4 regions of the Actinokineospora cianjurensis genome follow, and region 1 is predicted to be linked to each of the others. Evidence: riboswitches for the same ligand, from Rfam matches in the RefSeq annotation. Region 1 holds a riboswitch; each other region holds the start of a gene.
The links. Region 1 has a riboswitch for cobalamin ahead of CLV68_RS26695 (ribonucleoside-diphosphate reductase subunit alpha). Riboswitches for the same ligand answer to the same signal wherever they lie in the genome.
Positions count from the first base shown of each region.

Region 2: it holds a riboswitch for cobalamin, as region 1 does, so the genes downstream of both, cobN (cobaltochelatase subunit CobN) here and CLV68_RS26695 (ribonucleoside-diphosphate reductase subunit alpha) in region 1, are expected to answer to the same signal.
Region 3: it holds a riboswitch for cobalamin, as region 1 does, so the genes downstream of both, metE (5-methyltetrahydropteroyltriglutamate--homocysteine S-methyltransferase) here and CLV68_RS26695 (ribonucleoside-diphosphate reductase subunit alpha) in region 1, are expected to answer to the same signal.
Region 4: it holds a riboswitch for cobalamin, as region 1 does, so the genes downstream of both, CLV68_RS14975 (prenyltransferase/squalene oxidase repeat-containing protein) here and CLV68_RS26695 (ribonucleoside-diphosphate reductase subunit alpha) in region 1, are expected to answer to the same signal.

Region 1 is NZ_RCDD01000005.1:313,466-318,314, forward strand. It holds gene CLV68_RS34245 (hypothetical protein) at 1-1,207, shown strand, start outside; cobalamin riboswitch at 1,412-1,622, shown strand; gene CLV68_RS26695 (ribonucleoside-diphosphate reductase subunit alpha) at 1,731-4,076, shown strand; gene CLV68_RS26700 (ribonucleotide-diphosphate reductase subunit beta) at 4,073-4,849, shown strand, end outside.
Region 2 is NZ_RCDD01000002.1:815,457-820,305, forward strand. It holds gene cobN (cobaltochelatase subunit CobN) at 1-3,284, opposite strand, end outside; cobalamin riboswitch at 3,333-3,474, opposite strand; gene CLV68_RS18225 (precorrin-3B synthase) at 3,515-4,798, shown strand; gene CLV68_RS18230 (precorrin-8X methylmutase) at 4,801-4,849, shown strand, end outside.
Region 3 is NZ_RCDD01000002.1:48,195-53,043, forward strand. It holds gene CLV68_RS14925 (SDR family NAD(P)-dependent oxidoreductase) at 1-36, shown strand, start outside; gene CLV68_RS14930 (RidA family protein) at 33-398, shown strand; gene CLV68_RS14935 (LysR family transcriptional regulator) at 475-1,389, shown strand; cobalamin riboswitch at 1,507-1,717, shown strand; gene metE (5-methyltetrahydropteroyltriglutamate--homocysteine S-methyltransferase) at 1,824-4,067, shown strand; gene CLV68_RS14945 (hypothetical protein) at 4,435-4,849, shown strand, end outside.
Region 4 is NZ_RCDD01000002.1:58,066-62,914, reverse strand. It holds gene CLV68_RS14985 (helix-turn-helix domain-containing protein) at 1-3, opposite strand, end outside; gene CLV68_RS14980 (STAS domain-containing protein) at 42-377, opposite strand; gene CLV68_RS14975 (prenyltransferase/squalene oxidase repeat-containing protein) at 883-1,905, opposite strand; cobalamin riboswitch at 1,985-2,136, opposite strand; gene CLV68_RS14970 (ECF transporter S component family protein) at 2,132-3,013, opposite strand; gene CLV68_RS14965 (ABC transporter ATP-binding protein) at 3,010-4,614, opposite strand; gene CLV68_RS14960 (energy-coupling factor transporter transmembrane component T) at 4,611-4,849, opposite strand, start outside.

The DNA.
Region 1 (4,849 bases):
TGCGGCGCTGCGGCAGGGTGCGGCGGCGTTCGCCGGGCAGGCCGGGCAGACGCGGGACGCGATGACGGCAGAGCTGGATCGGGTGCCCGCTGTGGCGGGTGACGCGTTGGGTGCTCGACACCGGTCTACTGTGGATGGTCATGCCGGGGCGGTGGACCGGTCTGTCGAGGCGCAGCGGGGGTGGGTGTCCGACGCGCGTTCCCGTGGGGCGCAGGGGGCGGTCAGGTTCGCGGGTGAGGCCGAGCGGTTGACCGGGCAGGCTCGGTCGCAGCCGGTGCAGCGGTGGTTGGCGGAGATCGTCGGCCGGATGCGGAACTGGCTGCGCGAGAAGTGCGGCGACGTGCTCGGCGGCATCCTGTCCGGGCTGATCCTCTCGATTCCGACGATCATCATCGGGGTCGGGTTGCTGCTGGCCGGGCCGGTCGGGTGGACGGTGCTCGCGGGTCTACTGGTCGTGGGCGTCGGTCTGGGGATCTACGGGCGTTGGCAGGAGTACAAGGCGGATCACGGCGGCAACGGACCGGGATTCCTTGCCGGACTTGGCTTGGTGGGTCTCGGCATCGCGGACCTGACCGGCATTCCGTACATCGTGGAGGCCGCGGTGGGCCAGCGCGCCTTCGCCCCGACCGGGATGAGCGACTTCGAACGGTGGGAACGCGGCACCCAGGGCGTGGTCAACCTGGCCCTGCTGGTCGCGGGCGGCGCCAAGAAGCTGTTCGCCGAACGAGCTCCCGTCGAACCCGTCCGCGCCCCCGTCGACCCGCACACCGTCCCGATCCCCGGCGAGAGCAACAACGCCCGCTTCGAAGCCGCCCGCCAGATCATCCTCGACACACCCCCCGCCGACCGCGCCGCCGCCACTCGCGTCCTGTTCCCCCGCCTCACCGAACTCAGCGGCAACACCTGGAACTTCCGCGCCAACCCCTCAGCCGACGGCGGAATCCACTTCACCGGCGAGGGCGCGCCCTTCATCTTCGCCATCGACAACGCGGGCAACGCCTTCCAGGGCAAGATCGGCCCCGGCACCCTCACCATCCACCCGGGCGCCCCCACCACGGTCAACTACACCACCCTCCGCCCCCTGACTCCCACACCCCCGCCACCCCCGATACCCGCTCCTGCCACCGCCACCGACCCCATCCCCCCGGTCGCCCCTCGGCTACCTGCCCCACCCTCCGAGCGCGAGCCCGAACCCAGCAGCCACTAGCCGGACAAGCCCGCCAGTCGATCATCCAGATCGGCTGACCGAGTGCCTTCGGCTGATTGCCGATTCGGCCCGCCAGTGGCTCGGTCTCGATCATCGAGCAGGCCATCGGCTCGGGTGGGATACAGCGGACCGTGCCTGTGGGCACTGCTCCAACCGAGCGACACGCCCACTAGATGTGGGGTGCGATGGCCGGGCGCGCACCCATGTATTGTGCCTCTAGCTGGTTCGGCCGATCATCCAGATCGGTCGTCGCAAGAGGGAACCCGGTGTGAGTCCGGGGCTGCCCCGCAGCGGTGAGTGGGAACGAGAGCCGTCACGAAGCACTGGGCCACGACAGGTCTGGGAAGCGGCGGCCGGTAGGTGCCGATGAGGCGTGCCCGCGAGTCCGAAGACCTGCCAGCGCTTCCGCACGCGTCCGCGTGCGGGTGTCCGCGGCCCCGAGGGAGGGCGGGAGGACGTGGCGGTCGCGCGCGCCCGCCCGGTCTCCGCTGCCCGGGGTCGCTCGGTGAGCGAGGAGAGACCTGTGACGGCCACGACCACCATGCGCGTGCGCAAGCGCGATGGGACGTTGGAACCGGTCGACGTCAACAAGATCGTCGGGGCGGTGCGCGCCCAGGCCACCGGACTGTCCGATGTGGACCCGTTGCGGGTGGCGACCAGGACGATCAGCGGTCTCTACGACGGCGCGAGCACCGAGGAGCTCGACCAGCTCTCCATCCAGACCGCCGCCGCGCTGGTGGCCGAGGAGCCGGAGTACTCCAAGCTCGCTGCCGGGCTGCTCGCCGCGTTCATCGGCAAGGAGGTGCGCAGGCAGGGCGTCGGCTCGTTCAGCGACAGCATCGCGCTCGGCCACGACCAGGGCCTGATCGGTGATACCACCGCCGCGTTCGTCGCCGCCAACGCCACCGAGCTCGACGGCGCCGTCGACCCCGCGGCCGACCGGCGGTTCGAGTACTTCGGCCTGCGCACCGTCTACGACCGCTACCTGCTGCGACACCCCGAGCAGCGCACCGTGATCGAGATGCCGCAGTACTGGCTGCTGCGGGTCGCCTGCGGCCTGTCCACGACCGCCGCCGAGGCCATCGGGTTCTACCGGCTGATGTCGTCGCTGGCGTACCTGCCCAGCTCGCCGACCCTGTTCAACTCCGGCACCCAGCACACCCAGATGTCCTCGTGCTACCTGCTCGACTCCCCGCGCGACGAGCTGGAGTCGATCTACGAGCGCTACGCCCAGATCGCCAGGCTGTCGAAGTTCGCGGGCGGCATCGGCGTGCAGTGGTCCCGGGTCCGCTCCCGCGGCGCCCTGATCCGCGGCACCAACGGCCACTCCAACGGCATCGTGCCGTGGCTGCGCACCCTGGACGCGTCGGTGTCGGCGGTCAACCAGGGCGGTAGGCGCAAGGGCGCGGCCTGCGTGTACCTCGAGACCTGGCACCCGGACATCGAGGAGTTCCTGGAGCTGCGCGACAACACCGGCGAGGACGCCAGGCGCACGCACAACCTCAACCTGGCCAACTGGATCCCCGACGAGTTCATGCGCCGGGTCGAGGCCGACGCCGACTGGTCGCTGTTCGACCCGGACGAGCTGCCCGAGCTGGTCGACCTGTGGGGCGAGGACTTCGACCGCGCCTACCGCGGCGCCGAGGAGGCGGGCCGGGCCGTGCGCACGGTCAAGGCCCGCGACCTCTACGGCAAGATGATCCGCACGCTGGCGCAGACCGGCAACGGCTGGATGACCTTCAAGGACACCTCGAACCGGACCTGCAACCAGACCGCCGAGCCGGGCAACGTGGTGCACCTGTCCAACCTGTGCACCGAGATCCTCGAGATCACCAGCGACGAGGAGACCGCGGTCTGCAACCTCGGCTCGGTCAACCTCGGCGCGCACGTGCTCGCCGACTCTCCCGACGGCATGGACTGGGAGCGGCTGCGCGCGACCGTGCGCACCGCCGTGGTGTTCCTCGACCGTGTGATCGACATCAACTACTACCCGACCGAGCAGGCTGCCCGCAGCAACCCGCGCTGGCGGCCGGTCGGCCTCGGCGTCATGGGCCTGCAGGACGTCTTCTTCAAGCTCGGCCTGCCGTTCGACTCCCCGAGGGCGCGGGAGCTCTCGACCCGCGTCGCCGAGGAGATCTACCTGACGGCGCTGGAGTCGTCTGCCACGCTGGCCGAGGAGTCGGGCGCGCACCCGTCGTTCGCGCAGACCCGCGCCGCCCGCGGTGACCTGCAGCCCGACCTGTGGGGCGTCACGCCGACGCAGACCGAGCGGTGGACCGCCGTGCGGGCCCGCGTCGCCGAGCACGGCCTGCGCAACTCGCTGCTGATCGCCGTCGCGCCGACCGCCACCATCGCCTCCATCGCGGGCTGCTTCGAGTGCATCGAGCCGCAGGTGTCGAACACGTTCAAGCGCGAGACCCTCTCCGGGGAGTTCCTGCAGATCAACTCCTACCTCGTGCGCGAGCTCAAGGCGCGCGGGCTGTGGACCGACGACGTCCGGTCGCGGCTCAAGCGCGATGAGGGGTCCGTGCAGGGGCTCACCGAGCTGCCTGCCGACGTGCGCGAGCTGTTCCGCACCGCGTGGGAGCTGCCGCAGAAGGCACTGGTCGACCTGGCCGCCGCGCGCGGCCCGTACATCGACCAGAGCCAGTCGCTGAACCTGTTCGTGGCGTCGCCGACCATCGGCAAGCTGTCCTCGATGTACCTCTACGCCTGGAAGTCCGGGCTGAAGACCACGTACTACCTGCGCTCCCGCCCGGCGACGCGCATCCAGCAGGCGACCGTGCCGACCGCGGCAGCCGCCCCGGTCGACGCCGAGGCCATCGCCTGCTCCCTGGAGAACCCCGAGTCCTGCGAGGCATGCCAGTGACGGCTCTTGAGACCACCGGCCTGGCGGGCACCGCCCGCGGCCACGCGCTGCTCGACCCCGGCATGGACCTGACCCTGCGGCCCATGCGCTACCCGCTGTTCTACGACCGCTTCCGCGACGCCATCAAGAACACCTGGACCGTCGAGGAGGTCGACCTGCACTCCGACCTCGCCGACCTGGCCAAGCTCTCGCCTGCCGAGCGGCACCTGGTCAACCGGCTGGTGGCGTTCTTCGCGACCGGCGACACCATCGTCGCCAACAACCTGGTGCTCAACCTCTACGAGCACCTCAACGCGCCGGAGGCCCGGCTCTACCTGTCGCGGCAGCTGTTCGAGGAGGCCGTGCACGTCCAGTTCTACCTGACGCTGCTCGACACCTACCTGCCCGACGAGGACGAGCGGATCGCGGCTTTCGCGGCGGTGGACAACATCCCGTCGATCCGCGCCAAGGCCGAGTTCTGCTACAAGTGGATCGACTCCATCTCCGGCCTCACCCGCCTGGAGTCCAAGGCGGACCGCCGCGGCTTCCTGCTCAACCTCATCTGCTTCGCCGCCTGCATCGAGGGCCTGTTCTTCTACGGCGCCTTCGCCTACGTGTACTTCCTGCGCTCCCGCGGCCTGCTCAACGGCCTCGCGTCGGGCACGAACTGGGTTTTCCGCGACGAGTCCATGCACATGGCCTTCGCCTTCGACGTGGTGGACACCGTGCGCCGCGAGGAACCCGACCTGTTCGACGACGAGCTGATCGACCAGGTCAAGCAGATGATCCGCGAA
Region 2 (4,849 bases), on a different contig from region 1:
CGCATCGCCTCGATCCAGCGCGGATTGACCACACGCGACCGGAAGACCCGGTTCGTCTCCTCGGCCAAGGTCCGCGTTCGCACAGACTCCGGCCGAGTGCTGTCCCCGATGTAGGCCGCCGGAGCGCGGCCAGTGAGGGCGCGGACCGTGGCGATCATGCCGCCGTGGTACTGGAAGTAGTCGTCGGAGTCGGCGATGTCGTGTTCTCGGGTGTCGACGTTCTTGGCGGCCACGTTGATGCGGCGGTAGGCGGCTTCCATGGCCGGGCGGGCGGCGATGCCGTCGAGGTCGCGGCCGTAGGCGAAGCCGCCCCAGACGGCGTAGACCTCGGCTAGGTCGGAGTCGTCGCGCCAGTTGTGGCTGTCGATCAACGGGAGCAGGCCGGCGCCGTACGCGCCCGGCTTGGAGCCGAAGATGCGGGTGGTCGCGGTCCGGGCATCGGCGTCGGAATCGGCCTGAACGTGGGCTCGGACGTAATTGTCCTCATCGGACTCGTCGAGGTCGGCGACCAGGCGTACTGCGTCGTCGAGCATGTAGACCACGTGCGGGAAGGCGTCGCGGAAGAAGCCGGAGATGCGGACCGTCACGTCGACGCGCGGTCGACCCAGCTCGGCCAGCGGGATGGCCTCCAGCGAGCTGACCCGGCGCGACGCCTCGTCCCAGACCGGCCGAACTCCCAACAGTGCCAACACCTCGGCGATGTCGTCGCCGGAGGTGCGCATCGCCGAGGTCCCCCACACCGACAGCCCGACCGAGCGCGGCCACTCCCCCGTGTCCTTGCGGTACCGGGCGAGCAGCGACTCCGCCATCGCCGAACCCGTCTCCCACGCCAGCCGGGAGGGGATCGCCTTCGGGTCGACGGAGTAGAAGTTGCGCCCCGTCGGCAGCACGTTCACCAAGCCGCGCAACGGGGACCCGCTCGGCCCGGCGGGCACGTACCCGCCGTCCAGGGCGTGCAGGATGTTGTCCAGCTCGTCGGTCGTGCGGGCCAGGCGCGGCACGATCTCCTCGGCCGCGAAGCCCAGAACCGCCTCGACAGCGGGGTTCGGCTCCCCGAGAACGTCCACACAGACCTGTCGCGCGTCGGACCACCCCGCGTCCTCCATGGCCTGCACCAAGGACAGCCCGATCGCGTCGATCTCGTCGACCCGGGTGCGGCTCTCCGACCCGTCCTCCGCCAGCCCGAGCGCCTCGCGCAGGCCCGGCAGCGCGGCGGCCTGCCCACCCCACATCTGGCGGGCGCGCAGCATCGAGTTGACCAGGTTCACCCGCGCGGCGCCGACCGGGGCGTCGCCGAGGGTGTGCAGGCCGTCGCGGATCTGCACGTCCTTGATCTCGCACAGCCAGCCGTCGACGTGCAGCAGGAAGTCGTCGAACTCGACGTCGTGCGGGCGGTCGTCCAGGCCGAGGTCGTGGTCGAGCTTGGCGGCCTGGATCAGCGTCCAGATCTGCGCGCGGATGGCGGGCAGCTTCGCCGGGTCCATCGCGGCGATGTTGGAGTGCTCGTCGAGCAGCTGCTCCAGCCGGGCGATGTCGCCGTAGCTCTCGGCGCGGGCCATCGGCGGGACCAGGTGGTCGACCAGGGTGGCGTGCGCGCGCCGCTTGGCCTGCGTGCCCTCGCCCGGGTCGTTGACCAGGAACGGGTACACCAGCGGCAGATCACCCAGCGCGGCGTCCGGTCCGCACGACGCCGAGAGCCCGAGGTTCTTGCCGGGCAACCACTCCAGGTTGCCGTGCTTTCCCAAGTGGACCATCGCGTGCGCGCCGAAGGTGCTAGCGACCCAGCGGTACGCGGCGAGGTAGTGGTGGCTCGGCGGCAGGTCGGGGTCGTGGTAGATCGCGACCGGGTTCTCGCCGAAGCCCCGCGGCGGCTGGACCATCAGCACCAGGTTCCCGGCCCGCAGCGCGGCCAGGACGATCTCGCCACCGGGGTCGGCGGAGCGGTCGACGAACAGCTCGCCCGGCGCGGGACCCCAGTGCTGCTCCATCGAGGCGCGCAGGTCCTCGGGCAGGGTGTCGAAGTAGGCGCGGTACTCGGCGGCGGAGATGCGCACCGGGTTGCCGGTCAACTGCTTCTCGGTCAGCCAGTTCGGGTCCTGGCCGCCCGCCTCGATCAGCGCGTGGATGAGTGCGTCGCCGTCACCGTTGGCCACACCCGGCAGGGCGTCCTCGGGGCCGAGGTCGTAGCCCGCAGCGCGGAGTGCCTCCAGCAGGCGGATAGCGCTAACCGGCGAGTCGAGGCCGACAGCGTTACCGATGCGAGAGTGCTTCGTCGGGTACGCGGAGAGCATCAGCGCGATCTTGCGCTCGGCGGGCGGGGTGTGACGCAGCACGGCGTGCTTGACCGCGATACCCGCGACCCGGGCAGCCCTCTCGGGGTCCGGTACGTATACCGAGAGCCCGTCGCGGTCCTGCTCCTTGAACGAGAACGGCACAGTGATCAGACGGCCGTCGAACTCCGGTACCGCTACCTGCGTCGCAGTGTCCAACGGCGACAGGCCGTCGTCACTCTCCTCCCAGGTTGCCCGGTCAGAGGTCAGCGCTAGACCCTGCAGGATCGGGATGTCCAGGTCAGCGAGGGCGCCCACGTCCCAAGCGCCGTCGTCCCCACCAGCGCTAGCGGCGGCGGGCAGCGTCCCACCGGCAGCGAGCACGGTGACGATAAGAGCGTCGAGCGTGCCTAGAACGGACAGCAACTCCTGCGGCGCGGTACGCAACGACGCGCAGTAGACCGGTACCGCTACCGCTCCGGCGTCCTCGACAGCGTCAGCTAGGGCGGCGATGAACGCGGTGTTCCCGGCCAGGTGGTGCGCGCGGTAGTAGAGGACGCCAACGCGGGGCCCCTCGGTCCGGCGGGCCTCTCGCTCCAGGTGACCCCACGGCGCCAGGTCGACCGGCGCGGCGAACCCGGTGCCGGTGAGCAGGATCGTGTCGGACAGGAAGTGAACAAGCTCACGGAGGTTGTCCGGGCCGCCGAAGGCGAGGTAGCGGTGGGCCTCGGCGACGACCCCGCCGGGCACCGTGGACAGCTCCATCAGCTCCGCGTCCGGCGCCTGCTCACCACCCAGGACGACCACCGGCCGCGGCCCGGCGAGCAGCGAGTCCAGGCCCTCCTCCCACGCCCGGCGACCCCCCAGCAGCCGGACGACGACGATGTCGGCGCCGTCGAGCAGGCCGGGCAGGTCGTCGAGGTGCAGCCGGGCCGGGTTGGCCAGCCGGTACTCGGCGCCGCTGGCGCGCGCGGAGAGCAGATCGGTGTCCGAGGTCGACAAGAGCAGGATCATGAGGCCCTTCCTGGGGTCCTCGCCCCGGGTCGTGGGTGGCGACGGCCGGAGTGTCCTGGCTCCCGGATCAGCGCTCGCCCTGGCCTTCCGGCTGGTGCCGTGGCGTGTTCAGGGTCCGCTCCCCGGTGACAGGAACATTCCCGCCCACCACCCTCTGGCGGGACCGCGCCGGACTCCCACCGGCTTCCTCCATTGCCATCGCTGCTTCGCGCTCACCCTATATTCGGCAGGTGCCTTCCTCCCAGCGCCGAACGGGCGCCGACGCCTGCCCAGGTGCGCTCGACGTGCACCGCGCGGCCGACGGCGGACTGGCGCGGGTCCGGGTCCCGGGTGGGTGGCTGCGCGCCGACCAGCTGCACCGGCTGGCTGATCTGGCCGTCGACCTGGGTGACGGCGCCCTGGAGTTGACGTCGCGGGCGAACCTGCAGCTGCGCGGGCTGGCTGAGGGCGCCGAGGTGGAACTGGGCGCGGAACTGGCGGCGATCGGGCTGCTGCCGTCGCGGACCCACGAGAAAGTGCGCAACATCATGGCGTCCCCGCTGGGACCCGGTGACCTGGTGGCCGAGCTGGACGCGGCGGTGTGCGCGGAGAGTGACCTGGCCGCCCTGCCGGGCCGGTTCCTGTTCGCCCTGGACAGCGGCGCCGGTGACGTGGCGTGGTCGGGCGCGGACCTGGCGGCCCTCCCGGTCGGCGACCGGGTAGCCCTGCTGATCGGCGGCATCGACCACGGCGTGCGAGTGGCACCCGACCAGGTCGTCCCGGCTATGGTCGCCTGCGCGAAGGCGTTCTTGCAGGTCAGGGGCGAGCAGTGGCGGATCGTCGAACTGCCGGACCCGGGGGTCATCGCGGCCACGCTCAGTGACTATGTGGCCACGCTCGCGGACACTGCGGCCACGCTCGTTGACACTGCGGCCACGCTCAGTGACACAGCGGCCAGGCTCGTTGACACCGCGGCCACGCTCAGTGATTCTGCGGCCACGTCTGCCAACAGCCTGGGGCAGGCCGGTCCGCTGTCCGGACTTCGGGGGCCGGGCATCGCGGTCACGGCGGAGCGGGTGATGCCGGGCACACCACCCACCGGTGGGCCGATCGGGCCGGTCGTGTTCGCTGACGGCGGTCTTGGTGTCGGTGCGGCCGTGCCGTTGGGGCGGTTGACCGCGGACCAGGCGCGGGCGCTCGGCGATGTGGTCATCACCCCGTGGCGTGGGGTCGTGGTGCGCGGTGAACTGCCCGAGATCGGGTTGATCACCGACCCGACGGCCGCCGGGATCGGGGTGACGGCGTGCGCGGGTCGGCCGCACTGCCACAAGGCGCTGGCCGACGTGCGGGCCGCGGCGCTGGCTGTGTCGGTGCCGGGGCGGGCTGTGCACTGGGCGGGGTGCGCGCGTCGGTGCGGGCGACCGGCGGGAGACGTGCTCGACGTGGTGGCCACAACGGACGGCTACCTCGTTGACGGCCGGGCGATCCCCGGCGAGCGGGTGACTGAGGCGGTCGCCCAGGGAAGGCAGGACTAACGGTGACGGACTACATCAGGGACGGCGCGGAGATCTACCGCCGCTCGTTCG
Region 3 (4,849 bases), on a different contig from region 1:
CAGGTCTCCGAGGCCATCCGGGCGGCCAGGCGATGATCTCCACCGACCGCGCCCCGGCGCCCGCGGGCCACTACGCGCAGGCCGTCCGGGCAGGCGGGTTCGTCTACGTCGCGGGACAGGTCCCGCGCGCGCCGGACGGCACGTACACCCCGGGCGACATCACCGCCGAGACCGACCTGGTGCTGCGCAACCTGGCCGCGGTCGCCGAGGCGGCGGGCGGTGGGCTCGGCGACGTGGTCAAGGTGACCGCGTACCTGACCAGGACCGAGGACTTCGCCGAGTTCGACGCCGAGTACGCCAGGCACTTCGGCGCGACCAGGCCCGCGCGCACCACCGTGGTGGCCGGGTTGCGGTCGGTGCTGGTCGAGGTGGACGCGGTGCTGTACCTGCCGGGGTGATCGTCGGTCCACTGTGTCCCGTGCCGGGTGTGCCACCATGGCTGGACCGGCCGGGGCGAGACGGGGTGATGCGGGCGTGCTGACGGTGAGCCTGGCGGGGCTGCGCGCGATCGAGGCCCTGGCCACCCACGGGTCGATGACGGCGGCGGCCAGCGCGCTCGGCTACACCCCGTCGGCCATCTCCCAGCAGATCGCCCGGCTCGGCCGCGACGTGCACCAGCCGCTGGTCGAGCAGCAGGGCGGGCGCACCACGCTGACCGTGGCCGGGCGGATCCTGGCCGAGTCGGCCAGCCGGATCGTGATCGAGCTGGAGAGCATGAGCGCCGAGTTGCAGGCGCAGACCGAGACGGTCACCGGCACGCTGCGCATCGCCGCGTTCCCGACCGCGGCCCGCGGCGTGATCCCGGCGGCGATGCGCGAGCTGTGCCTGGCCTGGCCCGAGCTGGAACCCCGGCTGATCGAGGCCGACTCGCACCGCGCGGTCGAACTGGTCGCCAGGGGCACGGTCGACCTCGGCGTCGCGCACGACTGGCTGGCGATCCCGCTCGCGCTGCCCGACGGCCTGCAGGCCAGGCACCTGGGCAACGACTTCTCTGACGTGCTCGCCCACCACACCCACCCGCTGGCCGACCGCGCCTCGGTCGAACTCGACGAGCTGGCCGACGAGTCCTGGCTCTACGAACCCGGGTCGGTCGCGCACGACTTCCTGCTCAACACCTACCGCCGCTCACCGCACCCGGACCGGTTCACCCACATCGTCAGCGAGTACGCCAGCCAGATCGAGATGGTGGGCGCCGGACTGGGCCTGGCCCTGGTACCGCGGATGGGCCGCGGCACCCTGCCCCCCACGGTCCGCGCCCTCACCGTCAAAGCCCCACCCCTGCGCCGCATCTACGGCGTCTGGCGCACCCCCACCGGCCGCCGCCCAGCACTCTCCGCCGCACTCGGCGTCCTGGAAGCGACCTGCGCCAGGCTTGAACAGGAGCGGTGAGCGTCGGGTCCCGTCGACGCCTGCCGGTGGTTGGCCGCTGACCCGCACCCATCGCAGGGGCACGTCCGGGCGTGGGATGGCGCGTTTGGGCGGTGCCGGTGCGGCTGGGGGTCGGCTAGGGTCGGGGATGCCGATGGTTCGCCGGGTGCGCGGGAGCGCGTCCGGCGAGGCAACAGGGAACCCGGTGGGAATCCGGGACTGCCCCGCAGCGGTGAGTGGGAACGACCGCCGTCAGATGAGCACTGGGCGCGAGCCTGGGAAGCGACGGCCAGTAGGCGTGAGAGTGGTGCCCACGAGTCCGAAGACCTGCCCTCGGTGCGCGCGTCGCTGTGGCGCGCGCTGGTCTGGGGCCTCTCGGGTGGGCCGCCGCCGCTGTGGTCGATGGTGGTCCTCCCGTGCCCTGGGCTGTTCGCCGAGCTCACGAGGAGAGAGCTGTGAACGTTCCCATCGGGTCGACCGTGCTGGGGTACCCGCGCATCGGCGGCAGGCGTGAACTCAAGCGGGCGGTGGAGCGGTACTGGTCCGGCCGTCTGGACGAGGCGGGTCTGCACGACGTGGCCGCCGGGCTCCGCGCGCAGGCGTGGCGCGAGCTGTCGGGGCTCGACAGCGTCCCGGGCAACACGTTCTCCTACTACGACCAGGTCCTCGACACCGCCGTGCTGTTCGATGCCATCCCCGCGCGGCACCGTGACCTGGGCCTGAACGCGCTGGACACCTACTTCGCGATGGCGCGCGGCACCGACGAGGTGACGCCGCTGGAGATGACGAAGTGGTTCGACACGAACTACCACTACCTGGTGCCCGAGGTCGGCCCCGACACCCGGTTCGCGCTGACCGGGGACAAGCCGGTCGCCGAGTACCGCGAGGCGGCATCGCTGGGCATCAAGACCCGGCCGGTGCTGGTGGGCCCGGTGACCTTCCTGCTGCTGGCCAAGCCGTCCGCCGACGCGCCCGCGGACTTCGCGCCGCTGAGCTTGCTCGACGGGTTGGTCGAGCAGTACGCCGAACTGCTGGAGACCCTGCGCGCGGCAGGCGTGGAGTGGGTGCAGCTCGACGAGCCCGCCTTCGTCGCCGACCGCACCCCCGACGAGCTGGCCGCCCTGCAGGATGCCTACTACCGGCTGTCGAACCTGTCCGACCGGCCGAACATCCTGGTCGCGGGCTACTTCGGCGACTGGGGCGAGGCGCTGCCCGTGCTGGCCGAGAGCTCGGTCGAGGCCGTCTCGCTGGACCTGGTCGCGGCCCCCGAGGCGATCGAGCGGGTCTCCCTGCTGCACGACAAGATCGTCGTCGCCGGTCTGGTCGAGGGCCGCAACGTGTGGCGGACCGACCTGCACCGCGCCGCCGAGTTGGGTGCCCGGATCGCCGACACCGGCGCCGTGCTGGCCGTGTCCACCTCGTGCTCGCTGCTGCACGTCCCGCTCGACCTCGACGCCGAGACCGACCTGGCGCCCGAGGTCCGCTCGCGGCTCGCGTTCGCCAAGCAGAAGGTCGACGAGGTGGTCCGGCTCGGCCGCGTCCTGCTCGGCGGGGAGTCCGCCGACCTGCTCAGCGACACCGCCGCGGGCACGGCGACGCGCGACGAGGCCGTCCGGGCGCGGCTGGCCGAGGTCACCCCCGAGCACCGGACCCGCGTGCCCTACCCCGACCGGGCCGACGCCCAGGAGTCCCGGCTGCGGCTGCCCGCCCTGGCCACCACGACCATCGGGTCGTTCCCGCAGACCGGCGCGGTGCGCCAGGCGCGGGCCGACCTGCGCACCGGCGCGATCGACGAGGCGGGCTACGAGCAGCGGATGCGCGAGGAGGTCGAGCGGGTCATCCGGTTGCAGGAGGAGATCGGCCTCGACGTGCTCGTGCACGGCGAACCCGAGCGCAACGACATGGTGCAGTACTTCGCCGAGCGGCTCGACGGGTTCGCCCACACCGAACTGGGCTGGGTGCAGTCCTACGGCTCCCGCTGCGTCCGCCCGCCGATCCTGCACAGCGACCTGTCCCGGCCCGCGCCGATGACCGTCCGCTGGGCCGAGCACGCGCAGTCGCTGACCCCGAAGCCGGTCAAGGGCATGCTCACCGGCCCGGTGACCATCCTCGCCTGGTCCTTCGTGCGCACCGACCAGCCGCTGGCCGACACCGCCGACCAGGTCGCGCTAGCGCTGCGCGACGAGGTCGCCGACCTGGAGGCCGCGGGCATCGGGATCATCCAGGTCGACGAGCCCGCGCTGCGCGAGACGCTGCCGCTGCGCGAACGCGACCGCAAGGCGTACCTGGACTGGGCGGTCGGCGCGTTCCGGCTCGCCACCGGCGGCGCGGCGCCGTGGACCCAGGTGCACACCCACCTGTGCTACTCGGAGTTCGGCGACGTGATCCACGCCATCGACGGCCTCGACGCGGACGTCACCACCATCGAGGCCGCCCGGTCCCGGATGGAGATCCTCGCCGACCTCGCCGCCATCGGCTACGCGCGCGGGGTCGGACCGGGCGTGTACGACATCCACTCGCCCCGGGTGCCCGGCACCGACGAGGTCGCCGGTCTGCTGACCGAGGCCACGAAGGCGGTGCCCGCCACCAGGTTGTGGGCCAACCCGGACTGCGGCCTCAAGACCCGCGGCTACGCGGAGGTCGAGCCCGCGTTGCGCAATCTCGTCTCGGCCGCTATTCGCGTGCGCGCACAGGTCTGACGCCTTGCCGGGGCGGGGTCCACGCGACCCCGCCCCGGCGGGCCCGGATTGCCGAAGAACTTTCGCAGCCGTGCCAACGGTTGTGCGCACGTCACACCGGTGCGGAGACCATTTGGTGGTGTGGAGCCCCGCGATCCGGGTGTTACGCTGCCCGCGCCCGGCTCCACCCGGGCTGTCACAACCGAATAGTCGTTGCCCGCGATGGGGAAGCCGGTCGGAATCCGGCACTGTCGCGCAACCGTGGGCCACACCAGTGGCGAGTCGGACCACCGCGCGGGCAACCAGCAGTCGAACCGCTGTCGCGAGAGCAGAGGTGACATCGGGCGCTGCCGCGTCGGTCTCCCTCCGTGCTCGTCAAGGAGGATGGATGACCGGGGCGTTGAGCAAGGGCCTCCGTCGAGTTGCCGCTGTCGTGGCCGTCGCCGCGCTGGTCACCGCTGGTGTGGCCACCGTCGCCGCGGCCGATGCCGACCGGACCGCCGCGAAGTCCAACTCCCACTGGCTGGCCCGCCAACTTGCCGCCGACGGCACGATCGAGAACCCGCTCGGCGGCAGCCTCCCCGACCACGGCTTGATGATCGACATCCTGCTGGCCGGGTACGCCTCGGGCAACGGCGCCCTCGTCGAGCCGATCGTCACCTACCTCGACGACGAGAAGTTCGCCAACGACTACTTCACCTGGGACGGTCTGCTGCCCGACATGGGCTACGACGCGATCATCCGAGGTGGACAGACGGCCAAGACCCTGGTCGCCGCCGAGGTGTCCGGACGGAACCCGCGCG
Region 4 (4,849 bases), on a different contig from region 1:
CATCACGGCAGTGTAGGCGAATGGCCACCTCTGGCCCATGGCTAGCCGTCAGCCTGCCTCAGGGTGTGCACGACCGGCAACGACCCGAGCAGCCCGGTGATCTCCAACGTCCGCTGGACGGTGCTGCGCGCCGCGATGACGAACGTGATCGCCACCCCGTCCCGCTGCGCGTGGTCGTACGCCTCGATCAACGCGGTCATCCCCACCGACCCCAGGAACCGCACCCCCGTGAGATCCACGACCAACCGCTCCGCCCGCGCCGCCGCGGTAGCCAGCGCCACCCGGAAATCCGGCGCCGTGGCCATGTCGATCTCACCGACCGCACTCAACACGACGTGGGTGCCTTGGTCCTCGATCCTGGCACTGAACAACTCCACACGAACCCCCGATGGCTGGCCACGCTACGCAGGCTGTGTGCTCAACCCACCGGTCGGACAAAGACTACCCAACACCCGGCGGCTCCCGAATACCGAGACGCCTCACACACGAGCAGAACAGGCCCCGACCTGACTGACCAGTCTCGCCTGCTGCTCGACGATCGCCCGCTGTCGGTGGATCCGAAGGCGTGTTCCGCAGCAGAAGGCGAGGGCGGTGAACGGGCATCTGACCCAGGTCGGGTCACGAAGGCCGGCTGACGCGAAGGCGTCGTGGCTGAACACGCCACCGCCAAGGCTTGTCCGGGTCGATCGGATGGTTCAGTGGCGAGCACTCAGACATGGTCGCCGGTGTCCTCCGGTGCCTGCGCTGAACGAACTCGCGATAGGAGCAACCGTCAGCCTTGACGCAGGCTCCACCGTTCAGGCCGACGACGCCTAGGAATCGCGATGCCTGGTTCCGCTCCGGGAGTCGGGCGGAACCAGGCATCGGGGAGCGAGTGTGCTATCAGCAGGCGAGGGTGGGTGCGCCGTTCGTGGAGCCTGTCGAGGTCAGGGTGGCGAAGGGGGCGCCGCGCAGGGCGAGGGTGGCTTGGGCGGTCGCTCGGGTGACGGTGCTGGGGTTGAGGCCGGTGGAGTCGTAGGCGATGGCGCCGCGGTCGGGGACGGGGGCGGTGCAGTTTGCCTGGAGGGAGAGGACGTACTGGCGGGACTTGAGGGCGGCGGGGAGGCGGCCGCCCGCGCGGAACGCCTGGCCTGCGAGGCCGGTGGTGTTGGTGTTGGGGGTGCCGGAGCCGTCGCCGTAGGCGAGGCCGCCGTTGGCTTGCTGCTTGGACTTGAGCCAGGTCAGGCCCTGCTGGGCGGCGGCGGTGCGGCCGGTGGCGAGCAGCGCCTGGACGACGACGGCGGTGGCGTCGGTGTCGCTGGCGCAGGTGGGGGCGCCGAAGACGATCGGGAAGCCGCCGTCGGGGCACTGGGTGCCTGCGGTGAAGTTCACGGCCGAGACGGGGGCGCCTGCCGCGGTGCGGTCGAGGGCGATCACGGCGAGGGACTGGGTGAACGCGTTGCTGTAGTCGCCGTAGATCGACTGGTCGGAGAACCGGCCGGACGGGGTGAGCAGCGAGTTCAGCCGGGTGATGAGGTTGACGCCGCCGAAGCTGGTGGGGTTGCCGCCGCGGACCTGCACCGCGAGCGCGGTCTTCGCGGTGGCGCCCGCGTATGCCTCGGTGCCGTCGCCGATGTAGCCCGACAGCACGGTGGGCTGCGCGAGCCAGGTCAGCGCCGCGGCACCGTAGTCGTTGGCGGTGCCCGAGGAGGCGAACGCGAACACGGCGTCGATCGTCAGACCCGCGTCGGGGTAGCTGGTGCCGCCGAAGTCGGTCTCCAGGTGGTCGCCGTTGACGAACTGGCGGGCGAGCCAGCCGGACGCGGCGTCGGCGCGGTTGTGGGTGGTGGTTGCCTGCGCGGTGGGCGCGGCGACCACCGCACCGGCGGCACAAGCGAGGGCGAGCACGGCGGAACGGAGTCTCATGTGGACCTTTCCGGGCAGCGCGGACCGGAACAGGCGCCACCGGCGCCGGTTCCCCGGACCGCGAACCACGACGGGTGAGGGAGTTCTGACGCTCGGGACGGGTAGTCGGACTCGCCACCTGTGCGGTGGCTCACCGTTGCGGGTCAGTGCCGGATTCCCACCGGACTTCCCCCGCCGCCGAGCGCTGTTCGGTTGTGCGGTCAGTCTCGCAGTCCCACCGCCACGGTCAATCGGCCATCCGGTGGCGTCGCTCACCCTCCGGCAGGAACGGCGTGCCGAAAGTCGGCGCCACACCGTAAGAAGCCTTGCGCGCGGCCCGCCGCAACGTCGCCAGGACCGCCGGGCCGACGACGAGGATCGCGACCGTGTTGGTGATCGCCCGCCCGGTGTCCCAGCCCGCCGTGGAGGTCAGGAGGGTGAACACCGCGAACCGGTGCAGGTTCTCCCACACGGGATCGCCTGGTACGTAGGAGATGTGGCCGTCGTGGTACGGCACCTCGGCGCCGGTGATGAACGGCCAGAACCACAGGTTCATCAGGAACCCGAACACGTAGGCGACCACGATTCCGTACCCGACGAGCATCGCGATCTCGGCCTTGCCGGTGACCCTGCGCGGCAACAACCCCGCGCCCATCCCGATCCACGCCGAGCACAGCATCTGGAACGGCAACCACGGCCCCACCCCAGCGGTGAGCAACGCGGAGGCGAACAGCGACGTACACCCGAGCACGAACCCGAACCCGGCGCCGAAAACCCGCCCCGAGAGCACCAGCATGAAGAACACCGTCTCGATGCCCGCCGTCCCCGCGCCGAGCGGGCGCAGTGCCGCGTTGATCGCGGACAGCACCCCCAGCATGGCCAGCGCCTTGGAGTCCATCCCGCCCTCGGACAGCTCCGCCAGCACGACCACGATCAGCACCGGCAGGATCCCGATGAAGAGGAACGGCGCGTCGGGCCCGTGCTGCATGCTCTGCGGCTCGACCCGCACCAGCAGCGGCCACACGAACATCATCAACCCGGCGAGCGACGCCAAGCCCAGCACCAGCGCCGACCGCGGCCCGACCCGCACAACCTGGTCGGAACGCCCCCACTGCCGGATGGCGGTCATCGGAGCACCTGCGGCAACGCCGCGGCGACCTCGGACACCGTCAACCAGCCGTGGCCGAGGATCTTCGCGACCTGGGTGGCGAAGGCGGGCGAGCCGGTGAGCACCTCGGCTGTCGAGCCGTCGGACACGATCTCCCCCTCGGCCATCACGATCACGCGGTGCGCCACGGTGGCGACGAACTCGACGTCATGCGTGGCGATGGTGACCGCGTGCCCCTCAGCGGCCAGCGAGGTCACGATCCGCGCAAGAGAAGCCTTCGCGGTGTAGTCCAGACCGCGCGTCGGTTCGTCCAGCAGCATGACCCGTGGCGCCGCCGACAGCTGCACCGCGAGCACCAAGGCCAACCGTTGGCCCTCGGACAAGTCGCGGGGATGCCGATCAGCGGCGATCCCCGGGGCGAGCCGCGACAGCAGGGCCTGGCAGGAGCCCGCTTCAGCACCGGCTTCCAGGTCAGCCGCGGCGCATTCATCAGCCACGGTCTCCAGGTACAGCAGATCACTCGCGGTCTGGGGCACAAGCCCGACCAGCTTGCGAGCCCGAGCGCTCGGCAACGCCTTCGGGTCCGAGCCGTCCACATGAACCGCGCCGCCCTGCCTGGGGCCAGAGCCCTGCAAGGCCCATAGCAGCGACGACTTGCCCGATCCGTTGCGGCCCATGATGGCCAGGACCTCCCCCGCGCGCAGATCGAGGTCCACACCCCGCACGGCCACGGTCTGTCCATATCGGACCACGACACCGGTGCTGCTCAGCAACGGTTCGCCGACCACCACCGAGCCCTGGGCAGGAGTCTCGGGCAGGCGCGACCGCAGCGAACCGGCCTGCTTGCGCGCGTCCCGTACCGTCATCGGCAGCGGATCCCAGCCCGCCAGTCGCCCGAGCTCCACGATCGGCGGGGCGACCGGCGTCTCCCGCAGCACCTCGGCGGGCGTGCCGTCCCGCACAGTGCCATCCCCAGGGATGTAGAGCATCCGGTCGGCGAACGGGATGACCCGCTCCATCCGGTGCTCGGCAAGCACAACCGTCGTACCGAGGTCGTGCACAAGCCGCGACAGGGTGGCCAGCACGTCTTCTGCCGCCGTCGGGTCCAACGCCGAGGTGGGCTCATCCAGCACCAACACCCTGGGGTGCATGGTCAGCACCGAGCCGATCGCCACCCGCTGCTGCTGACCACCCGACAACGTTCGCAACGCCCGCCGCCGGAGCTCGGCGATGCCAAGCAGGTCGAGCGTCTCCTCGACCCGGCGACGCATCACCGGCGGCGTGACCCCCAACTGCTCCATGCCGTAGGCCAACTCCTCCTCGACCGTGTCGGTCACGAACCCGGCCAACGGGTCCTGACCGACCATGCCGACGAGGTGGGCGAACTCACGCGGCGGCCCCGACCGCGTGGACACACCCGCCACCGACACCGCCCCCTCGAGGTGACCGCCGGTGAAGTGCGGGACGAGTCCGTTGATGGTCCCCAGCAGCGTCGACTTGCCCGCCCCGGTCTGCCCGGCCAGCAGCACCAGCTCGCTCTCCCCGATCGACAGGGTGATGTCGAACAGCACCGGCTCGGGTTGGCCGTGGTACCAGAAGGAGACACCGTCCAGGTCGATCACGCGGGGATACCCTCCAGCTCGGGCCGCGGCAGCGGGCTCAGGAAGGCGGGTGCCAGTCCCAGTAGGACGCCACCGAGCGGCAACCAGGACAGCATCGGCCACGACAACGTCACCAGCGACGGGTTCAGGTTCGTCGGGTCGACGCTCGACGTGGCGAACAGGGCGACGGCGACCCCGATACCGCTGGCCGCCACGACGACCTCCGCTAGCTGCCAACGCTCCGGCCGGTACCGGC